2 regions of the Paenibacillus sophorae genome follow, and region 2 is predicted to be linked to the other one. Evidence: predicted binding sites of a transcription regulator. Region 2 holds the regulator's gene; the other holds the start of a gene.
The links. Region 2 encodes CtsR, which represses protease genes until heat stress. Its sites were predicted from a motif close to ATGGTCAATAAAGGTCAAACA; they were not measured.
Positions count from the first base shown of each region.

Region 1: a site for CtsR is predicted at 7,664-7,684, ahead of clpP (ATP-dependent Clp endopeptidase proteolytic subunit ClpP). Genes of this name have one in related genera too.

Region 1 is NZ_CP076607.1:840,327-851,742, forward strand. Features, by position in the region: gene KP014_RS04085 (ROK family glucokinase) at 1-791, shown strand, start outside; gene rapZ (RNase adapter RapZ) at 844-1,743, shown strand; gene KP014_RS04095 (gluconeogenesis factor YvcK family protein) at 1,801-2,742, shown strand; gene whiA (DNA-binding protein WhiA) at 2,748-3,677, shown strand; gene KP014_RS04105 (HPr family phosphocarrier protein) at 3,776-4,045, shown strand; gene KP014_RS04110 (SIMPL domain-containing protein) at 4,194-4,949, shown strand; gene KP014_RS04115 (DUF3298 and DUF4163 domain-containing protein) at 5,058-6,149, shown strand; gene KP014_RS04120 (GDSL-type esterase/lipase family protein) at 6,244-6,891, shown strand; gene clpP (ATP-dependent Clp endopeptidase proteolytic subunit ClpP) at 6,966-7,562, opposite strand; tRNA gene KP014_RS04130 (tRNA-Arg) at 7,777-7,851, opposite strand; gene KP014_RS04135 (sugar-binding transcriptional regulator) at 8,113-9,189, shown strand; gene gap (type I glyceraldehyde-3-phosphate dehydrogenase) at 9,279-10,289, shown strand; gene KP014_RS04145 (phosphoglycerate kinase) at 10,524-11,416, shown strand, end outside.
Region 2 is NZ_CP076607.1:53,864-65,279, reverse strand. Features, by position in the region: gene KP014_RS00375 (LacI family DNA-binding transcriptional regulator) at 1-883, opposite strand, end outside; gene KP014_RS00370 (sugar ABC transporter permease) at 1,036-1,872, opposite strand; gene KP014_RS00365 (carbohydrate ABC transporter permease) at 1,872-3,212, opposite strand; gene KP014_RS00360 (sugar ABC transporter substrate-binding protein) at 3,361-4,656, opposite strand; gene KP014_RS00355 (alpha-glucosidase) at 5,094-6,776, shown strand; gene KP014_RS00350 (CtsR family transcriptional regulator) at 7,447-7,908, shown strand; gene mcsA (protein-arginine kinase activator protein McsA) at 7,938-8,462, shown strand; gene mcsB (protein-arginine kinase McsB) at 8,492-9,556, shown strand; gene clpC (ATP-dependent protease ATP-binding subunit ClpC) at 9,592-11,416, shown strand, end outside.

The sequences.
Region 1 (11,416 bases), 790 kb from region 2:
AGATTGTGGCCGATTCACCATATGAATGGGACCAGCTTGTCGGTGTTGGAGCGGGAGTCGCCGGCTTCACGAACATTCGTGAAGGCATCATTATTCTTGCGCCTAACATTGGATTCAGAGACGTGCCGATCCGCGCCATTCTGGAGAATCGATTGAACAAGCCGGTCAAAATAGATAACGACGCCAATGTGGCGGCGCTTGGAGAAGCTTGGAGCGGGGCCGGGCGGGGCGTGGACAACTGTGTCTGCTATACGCTGGGAACGGGCGTCGGCGGCGGCATTATTATTAACGGCAAAGTTTATCAAGGTTTCTCAGGTCTTGCCGGCGAGCTTGGCCATATTTGCGTGGTTCCCGATCTGGAAGCGATTCAATGCGGGTGCGGCAAGATGGGCTGTTTGGAAACCGTTTCCTCGGCAACGGGCATCATTCGTATGGCAAATGACGCGGTAGCGCGGGGCGACCGGACAACGCTTGCCACAGTGGAGAAAATCGCCGCCAAGGAAGTGTTCGATGCGGCTAAGGCCGGAGACGAAGTGGCGCTGCGGATCGTGAACCGGGCGGCATTTTACCTCGGCAAATCTATGGCGGCAGTCGCGGCTGTGCTGAACCCTGAGGTATTCATTATCGGCGGCGGCGTGTCCAAGGCCGGTGAAATTCTGTTCGAAGAAATTCGCCGTGTGTACGCTCAGGTTACGCCTGAACCGTTGCAAAAAGATGTGAAGATCATTCCCGCACAGCTCGGAAACGATGCAGGCATTGTCGGCGCTGCCGGCCTTTTGTTGCGTTCTTAAGAAATGGAAACGGAAATTATTCATACACTAATTCTAGGGAGGGGGAAGCTTGATGACCGAAGAGGAGAATACTCCGTCGGCGGCGGCCACCCTGATCATAATTACCGGAATGTCGGGAGCGGGCAAGACCATCGCCGTTCAAAGTCTCGAAGATCTCGGATTTTTCTGTGTCGACAATCTACCGCCCGTCCTGATTCCTAAGTTCGCGGAGCTGATCGAGCAGTCCAAGGGGAAAATTGCGAAGGTAGCGCTTGTTATTGACCTGCGGGGCCGCGAGTTTTTTACCGCTCTGTCGGAATCGCTGAGTTTTATCAAAGATCACTTTACGATCGGCTGCGAGATTCTGTTTCTAGATGCTACCGATTCCGTGCTGGTGCAGCGTTACAAGGAAAGCCGGCGGCGGCATCCGCTTGCTCCGAAGGGCCTGCCGCTCGATGGCATTCGGCTCGAACGCAAAATGCTGGAGGAGCTCAAGAATTCGGCTACTCAGGTTATTGACACCAGCAATATGAAGCCGGCCCAGCTGAAGGAGAAGATCGTCTCACGCTTCTCCCATCTTGGAAAAGGTACGCTCTCCGTTAACATTACCTCATTTGGCTTCAAATACGGCATTCCGATTGATGCGGACCTCGTGTTTGATGTACGCTTTTTGCCAAATCCGCATTATGTGGATCATCTCCGGCCTCATACGGGACAGGATAGCGATGTTTACGAATATGTAATGAAGTGGCCCGAGACGCAGGCATTTCTGAAGAAGCTGCTGGATATGCTTCAATTTCTGATTCCCCAATACCATAAGGAAGGCAAGGCCCAGATCATTATCGGCATCGGCTGCACGGGAGGCAAGCATCGCTCGGTGGCCATCTCGGAATACTTGGGCAAAATGCTGGGGGTCAGCGAGACGGAAACGGTATCGGTCAGCCACCGGGATGCCGAACGCGACCGGCATTAGGAGAGAAGGGGTATAATCGTGGCTGTACAATCGGGACAGCGTCCGCGGATCGTCGTTATGGGCGGCGGAACCGGACTGTCCGTTATGCTTCGCGGCTTGAAAGAGAAGCCGCTTGATATTACGGCCATCGTAACGGTGGCCGATGACGGGGGAAGTTCGGGCATACTCCGCAGCGAGCTGCAGATGCCGCCGCCGGGCGATATCCGTAACGTGCTGACCGCAATGGCCGATGTCGAGCCGCTGATGGCGGACATTATGAGGTATCGCTTCAGCAGCGGGGAGGGTCTTGCCGGACACAGTCTTGGCAATCTGATTTTGGCCGCGCTTACCGATATATCGGGCGATTTCGTCACTGCCGTCCGTGAACTGAGCCGGGTATTCGCTGTAAGGGGAAGGGTGCTTCCGGCGGCCGGGGAAGCGGTCGTGCTGAATGCGGAAATGACAGATGGCCGCATCGTGACCGGAGAGTCCAAAATTCCGGAAGCCGGAGGCAAGATCAAGCGGGTCTTTCTGGAGCCGCCCGATGTCGAGCCGCTGCCTGAGGCGCTGGAGGCGATCCGGTCAGCCGATGCAATACTGCTCGGTCCCGGCAGCCTGTATACCAGCATTCTGCCGAATCTGCTTGTGCCGAAGTTGGCGCAGGCGGTTGTCTCCTCCAGCGCCGTCAAGATGTTCATCTGCAACGTGATGACCCAGCCGGGGGAAACCGACAACTATACGGTAAGCGATCATTTGCAGGCGGTGTATGATCATATCGGAATGCACCTGTTCGATTATGTCATCGTAAATAATGGTGAAATTCCGCCTGAAGTGCAGCGCAAATACGCCGAACAAGGGGCGCGTCCGGTCGAGCTGGACAGGAAAGCCATGGAAGATCAGTGCTATAAGCTGATTGCCGACAAGCTGGTTTTATTCCGCACCTATTTGCGGCATGATACGGATAAGCTGAGCCATCATATTTATCAGTTGGTTCAGGATTGGATAACACGAAAGAGGTGAGAACCTTGTCTTTTGCGGCGCTGACTAAAAAAGAACTGACGATGGTCGAGAGCGGCCCCTGCTGCGAGAAAGCGGAAATGTCGGCGCTGATTCGGATGAACGGATCGGTGCAGCTTTCAAACAAGAGGATCATTCTCGACATCTCAACGGAAAATGCCGCGATTGCAAGGCGGATTTATTCCTTGCTTAAGAAATATTACCACGCTCATATAGAGCTTCTCGTGCGTAAAAAAATGCGTTTGAAGAAAAATAACGTATATATCGTCAGAATCCCCGCCCGCGTCGAGGAAATTCTGAACGATCTCAAAATCGTCTCGGAGGGCTTCGTGTTTACGGACGGCATTGATGAAAGCATTGTCCGTAAAAATTGCTGCAAACGCGCGTACCTGCGCGGCGCCTTTATGGCGGGAGGGTCGGTGAACAACCCGGAAGGTTCGTCCTACCATCTGGAGATCGCCTCGATGTATGAGGAACACTGCAAAGCGCTGGTCGAGCTGGCTGGGGAGTTTCATCTTAACGCCCGCTGCATCGAGCGCAAGAAGGGGTTCATCCTTTACATCAAGGAAGGCGAGAAGATCATCGAGTTCCTGAATCTGATCGGCGCCCATCAGGCGCTGTTCAAATTTGAAGATGTTCGGATTATGCGGGATATGCGGAACTCCGTCAACCGGATCGTGAACTGCGAGACCGCCAATCTTAACAAGACAATCAGCGCGGCGGTGCGGCAGATTGAGAACATCAAATTTCTGGAGAAGGAAATCGGCCTGGATAACTTGCCAGACAAGCTGAGGGAAGTAGCGGAAGTCCGGCTGGCCCATCCCGATATCAATCTGAAGGAAGTCGGCGAGATGCTAAAGGGAAACGTCAGTAAATCCGGCGTTAACCATCGGCTCCGCAAAATCGACGAGCTGGCGGAGAAGCTCCGCGGCGAATGATTTATTTTTTTCTAGTGTCGTTTAGGTTATAATGATATAATATGATAAAATTTACTGTGAAATTTTTGGGCAGATCTTAATTAGGGGGTAAGCGTTTCATGACAAAGCACCCGGTAGTCGTCCGGTTGAAGACGGGGCTCCATGCTCGGCCGGCAGCACTGTTCGTACAGGAAGCGAACAAATTCTCATCAGAGATTTTCGTTGAAAAAGACGATAAAAAAGTTAACGCCAAAAGTATCATGGGGATTATGAGCCTTGCTATCAGCTCCGGCACGGAGATTTATATCAGCGCGGAAGGCGCGGACGCCGATCAGGCCGTAACCGCTTTGACGAGTCTTGTCAGCAAAGAAGAGCTGGAGAATCAATAACAATATCCGCAGCAGCCCTATTTATGGTATGACCAAAAAAGCCCTTAAGGGCTTTTTTATTTTGCGTACCGATGCAACATTTGCCAGGCCCTCCCGTCTAGTAGATATGATGGTAATCACGCAAAACCTATAGAGGAGGATGGAACAAATGAAGGGATGGATTAAGCCGGCCCTGGCGGTGTTTGTTGCGGGAAGCTTAATGGTAGGAGGGATGACGGTGAGCGGTTCATTGGATAAGCCCCAGAAGGCCTACGCTGAAGAGGTGCAGAAAAATATAGTCAGTGTCGTAGGAAAGGGAGAATTGTCGATGAAGCCGGATATCGTCTATCTGTCGATCGGAGTCGATGCTTCGGCGTCAACCGCCCAGGAAGCGCAGAAGACCAACGGAGCGAAAATTCAAAAATTGACGGCTCTGCTGAAGAATACCTGGGGCATCAGTGAGAAGGATATCCAAACCGCGGAGTTCTACGTCCAGCCGAATTACACGTATAACGAGAAAGAGGGCCAGCAGGTTAAAGGTTATAACGCACATCATGTTCTGCGGGTCGCATACCGCGATCTGGCCAAGGTAGGAGCGCTGCTGGATGCAGCTTCTGAAGCAGGGGCCAATAATATAGGCAATGCCCGTTTTGCGGTGGAGGATACCTCGGCCTTTGAAGCGCAAGTCATTGAAAAGGCGATGGCCAACGCCGACGTGAAAGCGGCCGCGATTGCCAAAGCCGCCAAGAGAACGCTCGGACAGGTGCTGACCGTCAGCCAGAACGACGGAGGCGCTAGCCCTGTACTTTATGAAGAGAATGCCAGAGCGATGGCCAATGTCGCCGACAGCGCAAGCGGTACCGCGGTTCAGCCGGGAGAGGTAAAGATTACGACGCAGCTTAGCGTTATGTATCAATTAAACTAGCAGGGAAGCGTGCCCAAAGATGAATGAAAGAGAGGCTTTTACCCGAAAACATCGGGGCGGAGAAGACCTCTTTTCTAATCTCCTAGAGCAGAAAGGAAGTAACATTCAATGAACAAGACGAACAGACTTGCACGCAAATGGGGAGCCGGAATGATCGCTGCTGGGATGCTGCTGGGAGGGACGTTTCTTCCTGGAGGGACGGGCTTGGCGGCGCCGGTTAAGTCACAGGCTGACTATTCTCTGATTACCTTGAAATGGAATGGAACCATTACCCCGCAACAGGGCATTCACCAACAGGGAAAAGTATGGATTCCAATAACATTTCTGAAGAGTGTACTGGGCATGCAGATCACTTACAATAAGGCGGAAAATACCTATACGATCGGGCAGGGAGTCCGTCAAACTAAGCTGATGGTCTCTGAATACGGAATTTCACTTGCAGTTAACGGTTATTTCATCAACGAGTATGAAGGCCGCAATATTAATAATCATCTCTACGTTCCATTCGGTTTGCTCAGCGATTATTTGGGCTATCGTGGAGACTTTAACGCCTCCTCCGGTAGGCTGAACGTGATGAACAGACCGCTGAACGCGCTGACATTAACGACGGTTACATATGCCAAGGAGACGGACGGCGCAGCCATCAAGCTGGATTATCCGCAAATTTCAGGACTTGTGAGCGCGTCTGCACAGCAGAGCATCAATGATACGCTAAAAAAGGCCGCTATGAGCTTTGCAGCCGACGCAGGCCAGGCGATTGCCGAAAAAAACGAACAGGACCGCCCGTACGAATTCGACTCGAATTACGTGGTGACCTACAACCAGGATGGCGTGCTTAGCCTGGTCATGAGCCAATATGGCTATACCGGAGGCGCCCACGGAATGACTCTGCGCCAGGCGTTTACTTTCTCGCTCAAGGACGGCAAGCGTCTGCTATTGGGCGATTTGTTCAGAGCCAATCCGAACTACAAAAAACTGCTGAACGAGAAGGTAGGCAAGCAGCTTAAGGCGGATGCAGGTTATTTTGGCGGCTTTAACGGACTGAATACCGAGAAATATTTCTATCTTAAAGATGGCCGGGTCGTGCTCTTCTTTCAATTATATGAATATACGCCATATGCCGAGGGCTTCCCAGAGTTCACCTTCACCTTTAAAGAACTGCTCCCGAATGGAAGCAGTCCGTTCGCTGGCATAAAATAGTCTTCTGATACCGGATATTTCCCCGTAGCGCGCGCGAAATGCCGTTCATATGCTGAATGGTGACCGAGCTATAAGCGCGAGAGGGGGGAATGCCATGGTTTATAATTATACGGCGATCGGCGATTCGCTGACGACCGGCTTCGGGGCGATGCCCGGCAGCGGCTTTGTTCCCGTGTATAGGCGGATGTCAGAGGTATCGCTCCGCAATTTTGTCGCCTATACGAATCTGGGGATCAACGGCATGACTACAGCCGAACTAGAGCAGCGTGTCCGGTATAACTCGCTGTTTCGCCAATCGCTTCGTGAGGCGGATATTATCACCATTTCGATCGGCGGCAACGATTTGATCCATGCTGCCAAAGCGGTGGCTAGACACTCTAGTCCGCCATTTTCCATTTTTCAGACTACCCTGAAGGAATCCCGGCAGCATTTTGCGGGTATCATGGGGCAGATTTATCAGGCAAAGGCTGGAGCGGGCAAGCCTTACATTATCCGGATTATCGGATTATACAATCCCTATCCTCAGATGGAAGAGGCTTCGGGATGGGTGCAGCAGTTCAACCGCCAAATGGCTCAGTATAATAACCGGGTATGCGGCTTTGCCGATATTTACGGAGCGTTTACGGGACATGAGCGGCAACTGCTCTCTATCGATAATCTTCATCCGAACGGAAAAGGGTACCGTATCATTGCCGAACGGCTGCACAAGCTTGGATATGGCAATCTGCTCCGGACCTACTAAGGACGAAAAACACCCCTTGCTCACGATTAGTGGGCAAGGGGTGTTTGCGTGTTTGTGAAGGTTTGCCGGGTATGTTACACACTGACAGACTGCGGTTTTTCAATAACTTTATCAACGAGGCCGTATTCGGCGGCATCCGCGGCACTCATGAAGTAGTCGCGGTCCGTGTCCTTCTCGATGCGCTCAAGCGGCTGACCGGTGCGTTCTGCCAAAATACGGTTCAGTTTGTCGCGCATTTTCAGGATGCGGCGGGCACGAATTTCAATATCCGTAGCCTGCCCTTGGGCACCACCCAGCGGTTGGTGAATCATAATCTCGCTGTTCGGCAGCGCATAGCGTTTGCCCTTCGCTCCGGCGTTAAGCAGGAAGGCGCCCATGGAAGCGGCAAGTCCGACGCAGATTGTGGATACATCCGGCTTGATGTACTGCATCGTATCAAAAATCGCCATGCCAGCGGTGATGGATCCGCCCGGGCTGTTAATGTACAAAGAAATATCTTTTTCCGGGTCCTCGGCGGCCAGGAAAAGCATTTGTGCGATGATGGAATTGGCTACCACGTCATTGACCTCAGTTCCAAGGAAAATGATGCGGTCCTTTAACAGGCGGGAATAGATGTCATAAGCCCGCTCGCCTCGGCTGCTTTGTTCTACGACCATAGGAATGTAACTCACGTGGAAAACCTCCTTAAATTAGATCTTCAAAAATGGATTTCGTTATAGCGTTTTTTCTTAACTGTTACCGTATTACCCACATGATAAACAAATTCAAACAAAAAGTCAAAGAAAGTCAAACGAAAAGTCAAAGAAAGTCAAACTCATCATAAAAAAAAGCGCCAATTCATGGCGCACTGTGTTAAATAATCTAGGTTTGGTTAAACAAATAATGTGGCGCGCCCGCCAAGAATCGAACTTGGATCTCAGGCTTCGGAGGCCTACGTCATATCCATTGGACCACGGGCGCAACAGAAATTATTATAATATAAAATTTCGACTAATGCAACTCTTATTAATCATATAGGTCATAGGGACCGGCTCTTCGCCGCCGAAATGTACAGGTTTATGTATAAGAAGAAAAGAGGGTGAGAATTCTACTTTCGGAGCCCTTGCGTTCAGGGGAATATTTGGGTAGAATACTTAGTGGGACTTAAAAAGTTATCCCGGGACGTTTTAAGACCATAGAGAAGGGGTCAGAAGAGAAAGACGAAGTTGCAGGAGTGAAAGTATGCGTGACTTATTAGAAATCCAAAAGCAGCTTCTGCCTGATCTCATGGAAACCCTCAAACGACGGTATACGATTCTTCATCAGATCCTGTTGTCCGATATTATCGGCCGCAGAACGCTCGCCGCTTCGCTTGATATGACCGAACGGGTTCTGCGTGCGGAAACGGACCTTCTGAAATCGCAGGGGCTCATCGAGATCGAGAGCGTAGGCATGCGGATCAGCGATGCCGGCCGGAAACTGCTTGACTTGTTGGAGCCGCTCGCCAAGAGTTTGTTTGGCCTGGAGGATCTGGAAGAAAGAATTCGTTTGAGTTACGGTTTGAAGAAAGTTATTGTGGTTCCGGGCGATTGCGAAGTGTCACCGTTTACCAAGAGAGAACTCGGAAGAGCAGGAGCGAGAGCGTTGCTCGGCGTAATGAGAGCCGATGACACGGTTGCCGTCACCGGAGGTTCGACGCTGTCCGAATTGGCTGAGCAGATGACCACACCCTTGTCCGTGTCCTATCGGGACGCCTTGATCGTGCCCGCCAGAGGAGGACTTGGTGAGAGCGTGGAATTTCAGGCCAATACCATCGCTTCGACGGTAGCCAAGCGGATTGGAGCACATTACCGCCTACTGCATGTGCCGGACTTGCTCAGCGAGGAAGCCTTTCTATCGCTGGCCCATGAACCGAACATTTCAGAAATCGTACAGATTATCCGCCGTTCAAGAATTATCGTTCATGGAATCGGAGATGCCTTGGAAATGACCCGTCGCCGTAGACTTGACGAGGAGACGATCACCAAGATCAAGAACGCCGGCGCCGTTGCCGAATCCTTCGGCCACTACTTTAACGAGCAGGGTGAAGTGGTGCACTCCATGCTGACTATGGGACTGCGCCTAGAGGATATCGTGCGGACGGAAATTGTAATTGGCATCGCCGGAGGCAAGCGGAAGGCCAAAGCCATTCACGCTGTGCTGCGGTTCGGCCAAGAAGACATACTTGTCATAGATGAAGCCGCCGCGGCCGAAATCGTCAAGCAAATTGACGAACAGAATGCCGCAGCCCCGCAATCTTCCTATTATGGCGAGCACTAGCATTATTATGCTTCATACTTAGTGTTGTCTTGACAAACCCTATGGTTTGTCTTGAATAAATAAAAATGAATTTTAGGAGGAACTATTCAATGACTGTAAAAGTAGGTATTAACGGATTTGGACGTATTGGCCGCCTCGCATTCCGCCGTATTCAAGACGTGGAAGGAATCGAAGTTGTAGCGATCAATGACCTTACCGATGCCAAGATGCTGGCGCACTTGTTAAAATATGATACATCGCAAGGCAAATTCCAAGGCGACGTTGAAGTTCACGACGGATTCTTCAAAGTGAACGGCAAGGAAGTTAAAGTTCTGGCTAACCGCAACCCTGAAGAACTGCCTTGGGGCGACCTGGGCGTAGATATCGTTCTGGAGTGCACAGGATTCTTCACTTCCAAAGAAAAAGCTGAGCTTCACCTGAAAGGCGGAGCGAAAAAAGTCGTTATCTCCGCTCCGGCTACCGGCGACATGAAGACTGTTGTTTACAACGTTAACCACGACATTCTTGACGGTTCCGAAACAGTTATTTCCGGCGCTTCCTGCACAACGAACTGCCTGGCTCCAATGGCTAAAGTCCTGAACGACAAGTTCGGCATTATTGAAGGCCTGATGACTACAATCCACGCTTACACCGGCGACCAAAACACGCTGGACGCTCCGCATGCTAAAGGCGACTTCAGACGCGCCCGCGCTGCAGCTGAGAACATCGTTCCTAACACGACTGGCGCTGCCAAAGCGATCGGCCTGGTTATTCCTGAGCTGAAAGGCAAACTCGACGGTGCCGCTCAACGCGTACCGGTGCCTACTGGTTCCCTGACTGAGCTGGTTACTGTTCTGAACAAGACTGTAACGGCTGACGAAATCAACGCAGCAATGAAAGAAGCTTCCGATCCAGATACTTACGGATACACTGAAGACGAAATCGTATCCTCCGATATCAAGGGTCTGACTTTCGGATCCCTGTTCGACGCTACACAAACCAAAGTAATTACTGTTGGCGACAAACAGCTCGTTAAGACTGTTGCTTGGTACGACAATGAAATGTCCTACACCGCTCAACTCGTTCGTACGCTCGAACACTTCGCAAAACTGGCTAAATAATTCGAGATTTTATATAGCATCATCCATAGAGCGGAAACAGCAGTTTATTGTTTCCGCTCTTTTCCGAAATATTAGATAATCGCAGCTATTAACAATTCCTATGATATAAGCCTTTTCGGAAAAACGGATGCCGTTCCTACTAGAATGACGCAGCCGTTTCTTCTTGATGCAAACTCTGTGCGTTTGCCCAGAATTCCAAAAGTGGAACAATTTCGGGTATGGAGGGAAATAGTCATGAGCAAAAAAAGTGTCCGTGATGTAGAAGTAACAGGCAAACGCGTATTTGTCCGCGTGGATTTCAATGTGCCGCTCGAAGACGGTAAAATTACCGACGATACGCGTATTCGCGAAACGCTTCCTACGATTAAATATTTGATCGAAAATGGGGCCAAACTTATTCTAGCGAGCCATATGGGCCGTCCGAAAGGCCAATTTGTCGATTCCATGCGACTGACTCCAGCCGCAGAACGCCTGTCCGAGCTGCTCGGCAAACCGGTTGCCAAAGCGGACGAAGCGGTTGGCGAAGCGGTAAAAGCAAAAATTGCCGAACTGAAAGACGGCGACGTTCTGGTGCTTGAGAATGTCCGTTTCTATCCGGGCGAAGAGAAGAATGATCCGGAGCTTGCGAAGCAGTTCGCCGAGCTGGCCGATCTGTTCGTCAATGACGCATTCGGCGCGGCGCACCGTGCGCATGCTTCGACCGAAGGCATCGCCCATTACCTGCCGGCTGTATCCGGACTTCTGATGGAGAAAGAATTGAACGTACTGGGCAAAGCCCTCTCCAATCCGGAGCGTCCTTTCACCGCGATTATCGGCGGTTCGAAAGTTAAAGACAAGATTGATGTTATCGACAACCTGCTGACTCTGGCAGACAACGTGCTGATCGGCGGAGGCCTGTCTTACACGTTCTCCAAAGCTCAAGGCTACGAAGTCGGAAAATCCCTGCTCGACGAAGAAAAAATCGATACCGCTCTTGTCTTTATCGAAAAAGCAAAAAAACTTGGCAAGAACTTCCTGCTGCCGGTTGACGCTGTAGTAGCCGATAAGTTCGGCGCCGACGCCAACACCAAGACTGTTGACATTAGCGAAATCCCTGCGGATTGGCTCGGTCTGGATATCGGTCCTAA
Region 2 (11,416 bases):
TCAGCTTGGGCGTCGTGATTCCGCTTACCGACAAATTGTCAAAGCCCATGACCGAGATATCCTCCGGCACTCTGAGCCCCGCGTCGTAAATGCAGCGCATCGCTCCGATCGCCATCTCGTCGGAGGCAGCAAACACAGCGGTTAGTCCGGTCTGCTCCCGCTCGGCGAGAAGCTCCTTCATCGCCTTGTACCCGTCATCAAAACGCATATCCCCGTAGGCGACAAACGACTCCGAAAAGGGCAGTCCATAGAAGTCGACCGCCTGCTTATAGCCTTTGAGCCGGAGCTGTTCGCCGCGGTCGTGCTGCTGTGTCAGCATGGCGGAAATCATGCCGATGCGCCGATGTCCGCGCGATACGAGATAAGCGACGGCGTCGAACGAAGCACGAATGTCATCGACCTTGTAGGCCGGCAGTTTGGCGCTCTCATGGGAGTCTAGCAGCAGGACGACGGGAATCTGCAGCGTATCGACCAGCTTGTCATACTCGGCCGGCATATGGAAGCTGGTCAGAATAATCCCGTCGACCAAATGCTGCTGCACGAAGGAAAACGCCTCGGTCAGCCCCTCCTCGTTCATTTTGCCGCTCTTCAGCTCGTACAAAATCAGATCGATGTTGTTCTCCTGGGCGACCCGGCTGATTCCGCTAAATAATTCGCCGAAGAAGAACGATGTAATATATGGAATAATGACGCCCAGGGAAATCTTCGTGTTCTTCGCATTGGTCTGCTTGAACTTGGCCGTGTCGAAATAGTTAAGCTTCTTCGCCGCCTGCATCACGCGCTCGCGCGTCTCCGCATTGACGAGCGCCGGCTTATTGAGCGCTCTTGACACGGTGGCAATGGAGATCCCCACATAATCTGCTATATCCTGAATTGTCGCCAATACTGTAACCCTCCGTTTCTTTCTTTCCCGGAGGCAGACCTATCGGACCGCTCGGAACCGTACATTGCAGTTATTGCATACTCTTCTTTCAATTATACCCGATGCAGCCCCGGCCGAACAGACAACCTCCAACTCTCTGCCCGCGTTCTTCGCTAGCCTTTCTCTGCGCCGGACGTCAACCCGGCAACCAGATAGCGCTGCAGCAGAAGGAACAGCGCCGTAATCGGAACAGCAATCAGCACGCAGCCGGCAGCGAACATCGTAAATTGAAGCTTTGTTCGGTCTGTTACAATATCGTATAGTCCGACGGCCAGCGTCTTTTTCTCTGGAGTCCTCAGCACGAGCCTGGCGAAGATGAAATCCGTGAACGGACCGGTAAAATTCATCAGCACCACATACACCAGCAGCGGCTTTGACAAAGGCAAAATCATGCGGAAGAACGTGTTCATATGACCGGCCCCGTCGATCCGCGCCGCCTCTACCAGACTGCGCGGAATCGTATCAAAATAGCTTTTGGAGAAAAGAAAGAACAGCGGCGCTCCCGCGGCAGACACGATAATAACCGCCGCATGCGTATTAAGCAGATTCATCTGGTTTAGCAAAATATAAACGGCAATCATGCTCATAAAGCCGGGAAATAAGCCGAGCGCCAGCAGCATGCTCATCAGGTTTTTTCGGCCGGTGAAACGGAACATTGAGAACACATATCCTGTCATCATCACAAGCACAGTGGAGATCACGGTGCTGATAATGGCGATTTTGAACGTATTCACATACCACTCGGCGAACGGATAATTCTCAAACAACTGCCTGTAATGAAGGAGTGTGAACGATGTCGGAAGCAGTGTTTCGCTAAAGAGCATATCCCCCGGGCGGAACGAGGACAGCAGCACCCAGAGGGCGGGATAAATACAGAACAGCGCGGCAAGCGACAACAGCACGTAACTTAACGTTAGGCGCACCGCTTTTCGTAAGGGGCGATTCGTCATTATAGCCTCTCTTCCTTAAACGACTTCGTCCGGCGGATGCTCCAGACAGCGAACCCGGACAAGAGTACAAAAATGAAAATACCGATAACCGAAGCAAAATTATATTGCCCCTGCTCCATGGACAGCTTGTACAGCCAGGTAATCAGGATATCCGTATGACCCGCGAATTGATAATTCCCGTTAACGGGATTGCCTCCGGTCAGCAGATAGATCACATTGAAATTGTTGATATTCGCCACGAATTGCATAATCAGTATCGGCATCATGGTGTACATCACGGTAGGAAAAGTGATCAGCCGCAGCTTTTGCAGTCCGTCCGCCCCGTCGATATCGGCAGCTTCATACATATCCCCAGGTATAGTGGACAGGACGCCGATAATCATCAGCATGATTACAGGGAAGCCGAGGAGCATGTTGACGAGGACAAGCGTGAGCTTTGCCCACTCTGGGTCCGACAGCCAGGGAACCCGCCCGAACCCCATGAGTTCGAGGTAGTCGTTCACCGGTCCGAACTGGCCGTTAAATACGTTGCGTAGAATGAGGGTGGAGACGAATAAAGGAATGGCGTAAGGAAGAATAAAGATTGTCCGCCAGAACTTTTTGAACCGGATATCCTTCTGCTGTACCGCCAGCGCAATAACAAATCCGGCCGCAAAGCAGGTCAAAGTAGACGCTACGGCCCAGAGCAGGGTCCACAGGGTTACACCGTAGAAGGTCTCGCTCCAGACGCGAAGCCGGAAAATATCGCGAAATGTCTCCAGGCCGTGCCAATTGATTAATTGGGCAGGGGGCATATGGCTGCGCGTGAAGTCGGTGAAAGCGAGTAGAATCATGAACACAATCGGCATTACCGTAAAAAATAAGATACCCAGCACCGGAATGGCAATGGCAATCTGCGGAAAGCGGTAATCGAGTAAAAAATGCAGCGTCTGCCTGAACGTATGCAGCGGCATGCCTTCTTCCCTCAGTCTGGCGCAGCGATAAGCATCCCTGATATTTAGAACATAAACGGCCAGAAGAAGAAACATTAGAAAAATCATAATCAGACCCTCCACCAGTAGATAGATGGAATGATCCCCGATTACCTGTTGATACACCTTGCCGACCTTCTCCAGACGGGCCGATGTCTCTCCTAGTGTAACCAACGCCCATACCGCATGGGGCAGCTTGGCAATCGCCACATACAGACCTGCCAAATGCAGCAGCATTAGCGCTATTCCTTTCCCGTACTGACGGTTGTTAAGCTGACCCGCTCCCATAACCAGAACCGACAAGACAGCGCTTGTCCGGCAGCCGGACAGAAATGGTCTTCGAAGCTCTATTATGGATCGTTTTTCCACCGTTGTATTCACTCCTTATAGAAAAGCCGCTCCGATAGCGACGGAGCGGCCTTAGCGTAATAGTTAAGAATTTTGGGGCCCCCGCAAAGTATTTGGAATAAGCTTCGAAGTTAAGGCTCCACTTTGTGGGGCTATTGTAGTCAGCCTCCTATTGGGCTGCGGCAATATTCGCCTTCATATCCGCCACAGCCTTATCCAGTGTGGACCTAATGTCGGCCCCATTCCAGATTTGTTCCAGCACAGGGGTTATATTTTGGAAGAAATACTGCACTTCCGGAATGACCGGCAGCATCTCCGCATTGGCTACATGCTTGGCGAAGACTTGAATGATATCATCCGACTCCAGCTTTTCATCGTTCTCAATCCCGGCATAAGCAGGCAGTACGCCTCTCATCTCATAGTTCTTGAGCTGCATTTCCTTCGTCGTCATAAAGTGGGCAAACAGCTTGGACGCATTCGGATACTTCGAATAGGAGCTTACGAAATAAGCGGGAACGCTCGCGTAAGGCTTGGGATCGACGCCACCCGGCATTTTTGGCATTTGAATGATTCCGACCTCAAACGGCAGGCTCTTGTATCGGCCAAGATTCCAAATTCCGTCCAAAATAATGCCAACCTTGCCCTGCTCGAACAGCGATACTTTGACATCCTCGGTAAGATCGGAGCTGGCCACAGGCAATATCTCCTTCAGCGAACGGTAGAATTCCATTCCCTTAACCGCACCCTCGTTGTTCAAGCCGATGTCGTTCTTATCTGTTCCGTTATTGCCAAAGATATAGGCGCCGTAACCGGCCATAAATGAATAATTGTAGAGCAAATTGTTGGTTTCGTAGAACAACCCGTATTTATTGTTAGGGATATCATTATACTTCTTGGCAAAAGCCTTCAGATCGTCCCACGTATCCAGCTTCGCGTCCTTTACAATATCTTTGTTGACATACATCATGAAGGATTCGATATTGCGCGGATAACCGTAAAGAATGCCATCGACAGTCACTGCATCCAGAGCGGATTTAACCGAAATGTTAGTTGTTTCCTCGGCAAAATAATCATTCGGCAGGAAGAGGCCCGAGTTCACATTGGGACCGAGCTGATCGGCTCCGGCGACAAACACATCGGCGCCGGTTCCCGCCGGACCATCCGTAATGAGACGGCCGACTGTTTCCCAGAACATCACTTCTTCAAGCGTTACTTTGACATTGTATTTTTTCTCAAACTCTTGCACGGCATATTCGGAAAAAGCATCTTTCTTGTCCCAGTAGACCAGTTCAGCTCCCGGTTCTGGCTGCAGCTCGTCCATCGTCGCATCTGAGCTCGGTAGTGGGGATTCGCTGGCCGCAGCCGGAGCCGATGAAGGATTCGCCGCAGGCGAAGCGCTGCCGCAGGCGGTGACGGCGAGCATACAAACAATTAGAAGGGAAATCAGTCCGGTTCTTCTTTTCATACACATACCTCTCCTCTTGAATACAAAATATTAAGGCAGACAGACACGATAGAAGCGATTAATTTTCACCAAGCTAAGGATTTGGCCTCATCTTCAGCCGGGATATGTAAGGCTTTGTGACATATGACGTTGCCGTTCCTTACAATTTTCAATATACAGGAGGGGATTTGAGAGTGTCAATCATTTTTGTGATTTGTTTTTTCAATAAAATTTGTCTATTTGATCTATTTTCTTAAAGTATTCGTGTAGAACATAAGAAAAATCCTGATATTAATTCCGAATTCACTCAGAATGTTCGTCATTTTGTTGACAGTGTTCTTTTTGCTCATTATTATTAATTCGACTATATGATTTATTTACATGTAAGAATGTAAAGAAAAATCACTTGCTTTGTAGTGTATCTTACATTTTCCAGTATCGAGAAGGAGTGGCTGGCAGTGACGAGGACATGGTGGAAGGAAGCCGTTATTTATCAGATATATCCGAGAAGCTTCAGAGACAGCGACGGCGATGGGATTGGCGATCTTAAAGGAATTGAAGAAAAGCTGGACTATTTGAAAGAGCTTGGGGTCGATGTGATCTGGCTGGGGCCTGTCTATAAATCCCCTAATGATGATTACGGTTATGATGTGAGCGATTATTACGAGATCATGGATGAATTTGGAAGCATGGAGGACTGGACGAGTCTGTGCAGTGAAATTCACTGCCGGGGCATGAAAATCATGATGGACATTATTCTTAATCACACCTCTGACGAGCATGCGTGGTTTCAGGCTTCCAAAACTCCTGGGAACATTTCTTTCCGCGATTATTACTATTGGCGGGAAGGCGACAGCGAGCCGAACAACTGGGAATCGTTCTTTGGCGGATCGGCCTGGAAATATGATGAGGAGGCCCGCGCCTACTATCTTCATCTCTTCTCCGTCAAGCAGCCCGATCTAAACTGGTCGCATGATGCGCTCAGAAAGGAAATGTACAGCATGATGCGCTTTTGGCTGGACAAGGGTGTGGATGCTTTTCGCCTTGATGCGGTCAATCTTCTGGTCAAGCCCGGTGAATGGCAGGACGGGGAGCCGGCCGAACCGGATCATTGCCTGGCCCCGTGCGGGCATTTAATTGCCAACGGCGAAGGGATTCACGATATTTTTCAGGAGATGAACAATGAGGTCTTCTCCCGTTATCCCATGTTTACCGTCGCGGAAATGGCCGGGGTATCGGCGGAGGAAGGTCTGCTCTATACAGATTCCGCTCGCAAGGAGCTGGACAGCATTATCTATTTTGAGCATATGGATGTAGATAACGGCCCGGGCGGTCGCTGGGAGACCATTCCGTTCTCTCTGCAGGCCTTTAAGCAAATTATTACACGCTGGCAGATCAAGCTTCAGGGCAAAGGCTGGATCGGACTTTATCTGAACAATCATGATCAGCCGCGCGTCGTTTCGCGTTGGGGCAATGACATCCGTTACCGCGTGGAAAGCGCAAAAATGTTCGCCACCTGCATTCATATGCTGCAAGGCTCTCCTTACATTTATCAGGGCGAAGAGATCGGTATGACCAATATCCGTTTTGACAGCATTCAGGATTACCGGGATGTGGAGACCCTTAACTATTACCGGATCGAATGCGAGATCAAAGGACGCTCCCACGAAGAGGTGATGAGGGATATCTACCTTAAAAGCCGTGATAATGCGCGCACACCTATGCAATGGGATGACAGCAACTACGCTGGATTCGGAACTGTGCAGCCGTGGATTGATGTTAATCCCAACTATAAGGAAGTAAACGTGGAGAAGGCTCTCGCAGACCCCGGCTCCGTGCTGCACTACTACCGAGAACTGATCCGGCTCCGCAAACGGCATGAGGTGATCGTCTATGGCGATTACAGCCCGCTGCTTGAGGAGCATTCTGATGTGTTCGCGTATAGGCGAACGCTGAATGATGAGACGCTGTTTGTCATCACCAACTTTTCTGAGAAGGAGCTGATTGTTGATCTGGGTGAACCGGCCTCGGAGCCGAGCTTGCTGCTGGCCAATTATCCCCCTGAGGAAGAACCGCTTACAGCGCTGCGGCTGCGCCCCTTTGAAGCGAGAATCTATCTTGCCCGGAACAACATTTCATAGCGAGATCACAGCAGTCCGAGAACTGCATACCGGAACAAAGCGGCTACCGTCTTGCTAAGAGGACGATAGCCGTTTTTTTCAAAATATAAGAATTTATAAGCTGAGCGCTTATCAATTTGCCTTATATTTCTACGAGAAACGGTGCCGTCCTAAAAGGACGGCGAAGCCGTTTCTTCTTGTATAAATAACGCCTTGGACTGGGGACTGGTTATGCTGATCATGATTTGCAGGCAACCTGGTGCTGCTCAGTTACGAAAAAGCCGATGAACCTGTATCAAGCGGGACTGCTTATGGGTAATGTATCGGTAGAGAAAAGGGAGCGGGAACGTATTACGCACGTCCGGACGGCATTGTTTGATTTTTTTTGAACAAAGACTTGGCATTTCGTAAGAATGTGCTATAATAATAAAAAAAGTCAAAGAAAGTCAAAGTCAACAGAGCATACAGCAGGTGATTACTTATTCGTTCCCGTTCGCTTTTTCAAGTATGCGGTGTACAGTTTAGGCCACACTAGTAGGGCTTGAACAGAATCTAAATCCGGGCTTGTCAGCCGGCTTTATACGGGATTCGGCTCTTTGCACTTTGGTTAAAGTTCCTTTAAAGGTTGAGGCCGAAAGAGGGAACGGTGCCATCGGCTGCATCTGCAAGCTCTGAATCTGGAGGATGAGTGATGCGTAATATCTCCGATATCATTGAACAATATCTGAAGAATATTTTGCATGAAAGTCCCGAAGGCACAGTAGAAATTCAACGCAACGATCTGGCGGACCATTTTTCCTGCGTACCCTCCCAGATCAATTATGTAATCAGCACACGCTTTACGCTTGAAAAGGGCTATTTGGTGGAGAGCAAACGCGGCGGAGGCGGATATATCCGCATTCAGCGCATTGAGCTTCCGCAGCACTCGGCGCTGCATACGCATCTTAACCAGAAAATTGGCTCGGGCATCGACCAGAGTACGGCTGAGGGGCTCATTTATCAGCTCGAGGAAGCCGGCTTTTTGACCAGACGCGAAGCCTGTCTTATGCGCGCCGCCATTTCGCGTGAATGCATTGCGGTTAAGCTCCCCCATCGGGACGAAATTCGTTCCAAAATGATGAAGGCGATGCTGATCTCATTGCTCAGCAAATAATTCGGCGCATAGAGGGAGGATTTCGTTATATGGTTTGCCAAGAGTGCGGTGTCAGACCGGCAACGCTTCATTTCACGAAGATTGTGAACGGAGAGAAGACGGAATTTCATATTTGCGAGAACTGTGCAAGGGAAAAGGGTGAATTAATACCGGGTACGTCGGGCGGATTCTCTATTCACAGCCTGCTTTCGGGTTTATTGGATCTGGAGGGGGCAAGCAAGGGGAAATCCGCTGCCGAGGCAAAGCCTCAAGACGTTCGCTGTGAGGAGTGCGGCATGACCTATGGGCAGTTCAGCAAGCTCGGACGATTCGGCTGCAGCTCCTGCTATAAATATTTTGACAAGGGTCTTGATCCGCTCTTCAAAAGAGTGCACGGCAGCACCAGCCATGTGGGGAAGATTCCCAAACGCATCGGTGCGCAAATCCAGTTCAAGCGGCAAATCGATGAATTGAAGGAACAGCTTCAGGAAGCAATCATGCAGGAAGAGTTCGAAAGCGCTGCTGAGCTCAGGGATCAGATTCGAAAACTTGAAAAAGAAATTGCACAAGAGTAAAGTCTTAAGATATATAGGGGGAATGCACGATGCCAGATCTCCGGTTTACCGAACAAGCGCTAAGCGAATGGATGCGCAGCGGCGGCAGCCACTCCGAGATTGTTATCAGCAGCCGTGTGCGGATCGCCCGCAATATACAGCATCACCCTTTTCCTCTTCTGGCTACGAAGAATCAGGCCGATGAAGTCTTGGATGTTCTGGCTCCGGTCGTTGATCAGAACCAGGACGCGGGATATGGCACGTTTGAGCTGGTGAAGCTTGACGAACTGGAAGAATTGGATAAGAAGGTACTGGTCGAGAAACATCTGATCAGTCCCAATCTCGTCAATGACTCCCGCAGCGGGGCGGTGCTGCTGAATGAAGAAGAGTCGGTCAGCATCATGATAAATGAAGAAGACCATCTTCGTATTCAATGCCTGTTTCCCGGATTTCAGGTTCGCGAGGCCTGGGAGAGGGCAACCGCGATCGACGATATCTTCGAGGAGTCGGTCGATTACGCTTTTGACGACAGAAGAGGCTATTTAACCAGTTGCCCGACCAATGTCGGCACAGGACTCCGCGCTTCGGTTATGATGCATCTTCCGGCGCTTGTCATGACCAAGCAGATCGGCCGTATTCTCTCGGCTGTTAATCAGGTGGGGCTTACGGCAAGAGGCATTTACGGGGAAGGCAGTGAAGCTGCCGGGAATATCTTTCAGATTTCCAATCAGATCACACTGGGGCAGACCGAAGCAGAGATTATAGACAACTTGCATGGTGTGGCTATCCAGATTATCGATCATGAACGCAATGCCCGCCAGCGGCTGCTGGATGATTCCGCCTTGCGGATCACTGATCGCATCATGCGGTCGTACGGAATTTTGTCCTACGCGGCCGTAATGGAATTGAAGGAAGCTTCCCAGCGTCTGTCGGATGTGCGGCTTGGCGTGGACTTGGGAATCCTGAAAGCTCCATCCATCTCGGTGCTCAATGAGCTGAATGTCAAGACGCAGCCTGGATTTCTGCAAAAGATGTTTGGCGAGAAGCTGAGCTCAGCCGAATGCGATATGTACCGGGCGAAGCTGTTCCGGGATACATTGGGGATCACACATTAATTATAGATATTTATTATTTATGGAGGTGCAGGGTTATGATGTTTGGCAGATTTACGGAACGCGCACAAAAAGTGCTTGCGCTGGCGCAGGAAGAAGCCGTTCGGCTGGGACACAATAATATCGGCACAGAACATATTTTACTCGGACTTATTCGCGAAGGCGACGGCATTGCCGCCAAAGCTTTGATTGCCCTTGGTCTCGGTCTGGAAAAAATTCAGGACGAGGTGGAAACGCTCATCGGCAGAGGACAAGAACAGCCGACGAACATCGCGTACACCCCGCGAGCCAAGAAGGTCATCGAGCTGTCGATGGATGAAGCCCGTAAGTTGGGCCACACCTACGTCGGCACCGAGCATATCCTCCTCGGACTCATCCGCGAAGGAGAAGGCGTGGCTGCTCGCGTTCTGAACAACCTGGGCATCAGCCTGAACAAAGCCCGTCAACAGGTTCTGCAGCTCCTGGGAAGCAGCGAGTCCACTTCGAGCCACAGCGGAGGCCCATCCAATGTAAGCACACCAACGCTTGACGGATTGGCCCGCGACCTGACGGCCTACGCTAAAGATGGACACTTGGACCCGGTTATCGGGCGCAGCAAAGAGATTGAACGCGTCATTCAGGTGCTGAGCCGCCGGACGAAGAACAATCCGGTGCTCATCGGTGAGCCAGGGGTAGGTAAAACGGCAATCGCCGAAGGCTTGGCACAAAAGATTATCAATAACGAGATTCCGGAAACACTGCGCGACAAGCGTGTAATGACGCTGGACATGGGCTCGGTCGTTGCTGGCACCAAATATCGCGGCGAATTCGAAGATCGTCTCAAAAAGATCATGGACGAAATTCGTCAGGCGGGCAACATTGTGCTCTTCATCGACGAATTGCATACACTGATCGGTGCAGGCGGGGCTGAGGGAGCCATTGACGCTTCCAACATCCTGAAACCCGCGCTGGCCCGCGGCGAGCTGCAATGCATCGGCGCGACAACGCTGGACGAGTACCGCAAGTACATCGAGAAGGATGCGGCTCTGGAACGTCGTTTCCAACCAATCACGGTAGATCAGCCTACTCCGGATGAAGCTGTTCAAATCCTTTACGGCCTGCGTGACCGCTATGAAGCGCATCATCGTGTAAAAATTACGGATGAGGCAATCGTTCAGGCGGTGAAACTGTCTGACCGCTATATCACCGACCGCTTCCTGCCGGACAAGGCGATCGACCTTATTGATGAGGCGGGCTCCAAAGTAAGACTGAACTCTTACACGATTCCGCCGAATTTGAAAGAGCTGGAAACGCGGCTTGACGATATCCGCAAGGAAAAAGACGCCGCTGTTCAAAGCCAGGAGTTCGAAAAAGCGGCTGCTCTTCGTGATACGGAGCAAAAAATCCGTGAAGAGCTCGATACAACAAAGAATCAATGGAAAGAAAAACAAGGCCGTACCGATTCCGAGGTTACCCCTGAGGATATCGCTCAAGTGGTGGCCAGCTGGACCGGAATTCCTGTTAATAAGCTGAAAGAAGAAGAAACGGAACGCCTGCTCAATATGGAAGCCCTGCTGCATGATCGTGTTATCGGCCAGGATGAAGCCGTCAAAGCGGTCAGCCGGGCCATCCGCCGGGCTCGCGCTGGTCTGAAGGATCCGAAGCGTCCGATGGGCTCCTTTATCTTCCTCGGCCCGACTGGGGTTGGTAAGACGGAACTGGCGCGTGCGCTTGCCGAAGCGATGTTCGGAGACGAGAATGCCGTTATCCGTATCGATATGTCGGAGTACATGGAGAAACACTCCACTTCCCGCCTTGTAGGGGCGCCTCCGGGATATGTAGGCTATGAAGAAGGCGGACAGCTTACCGAGAAAGTACGCCGCA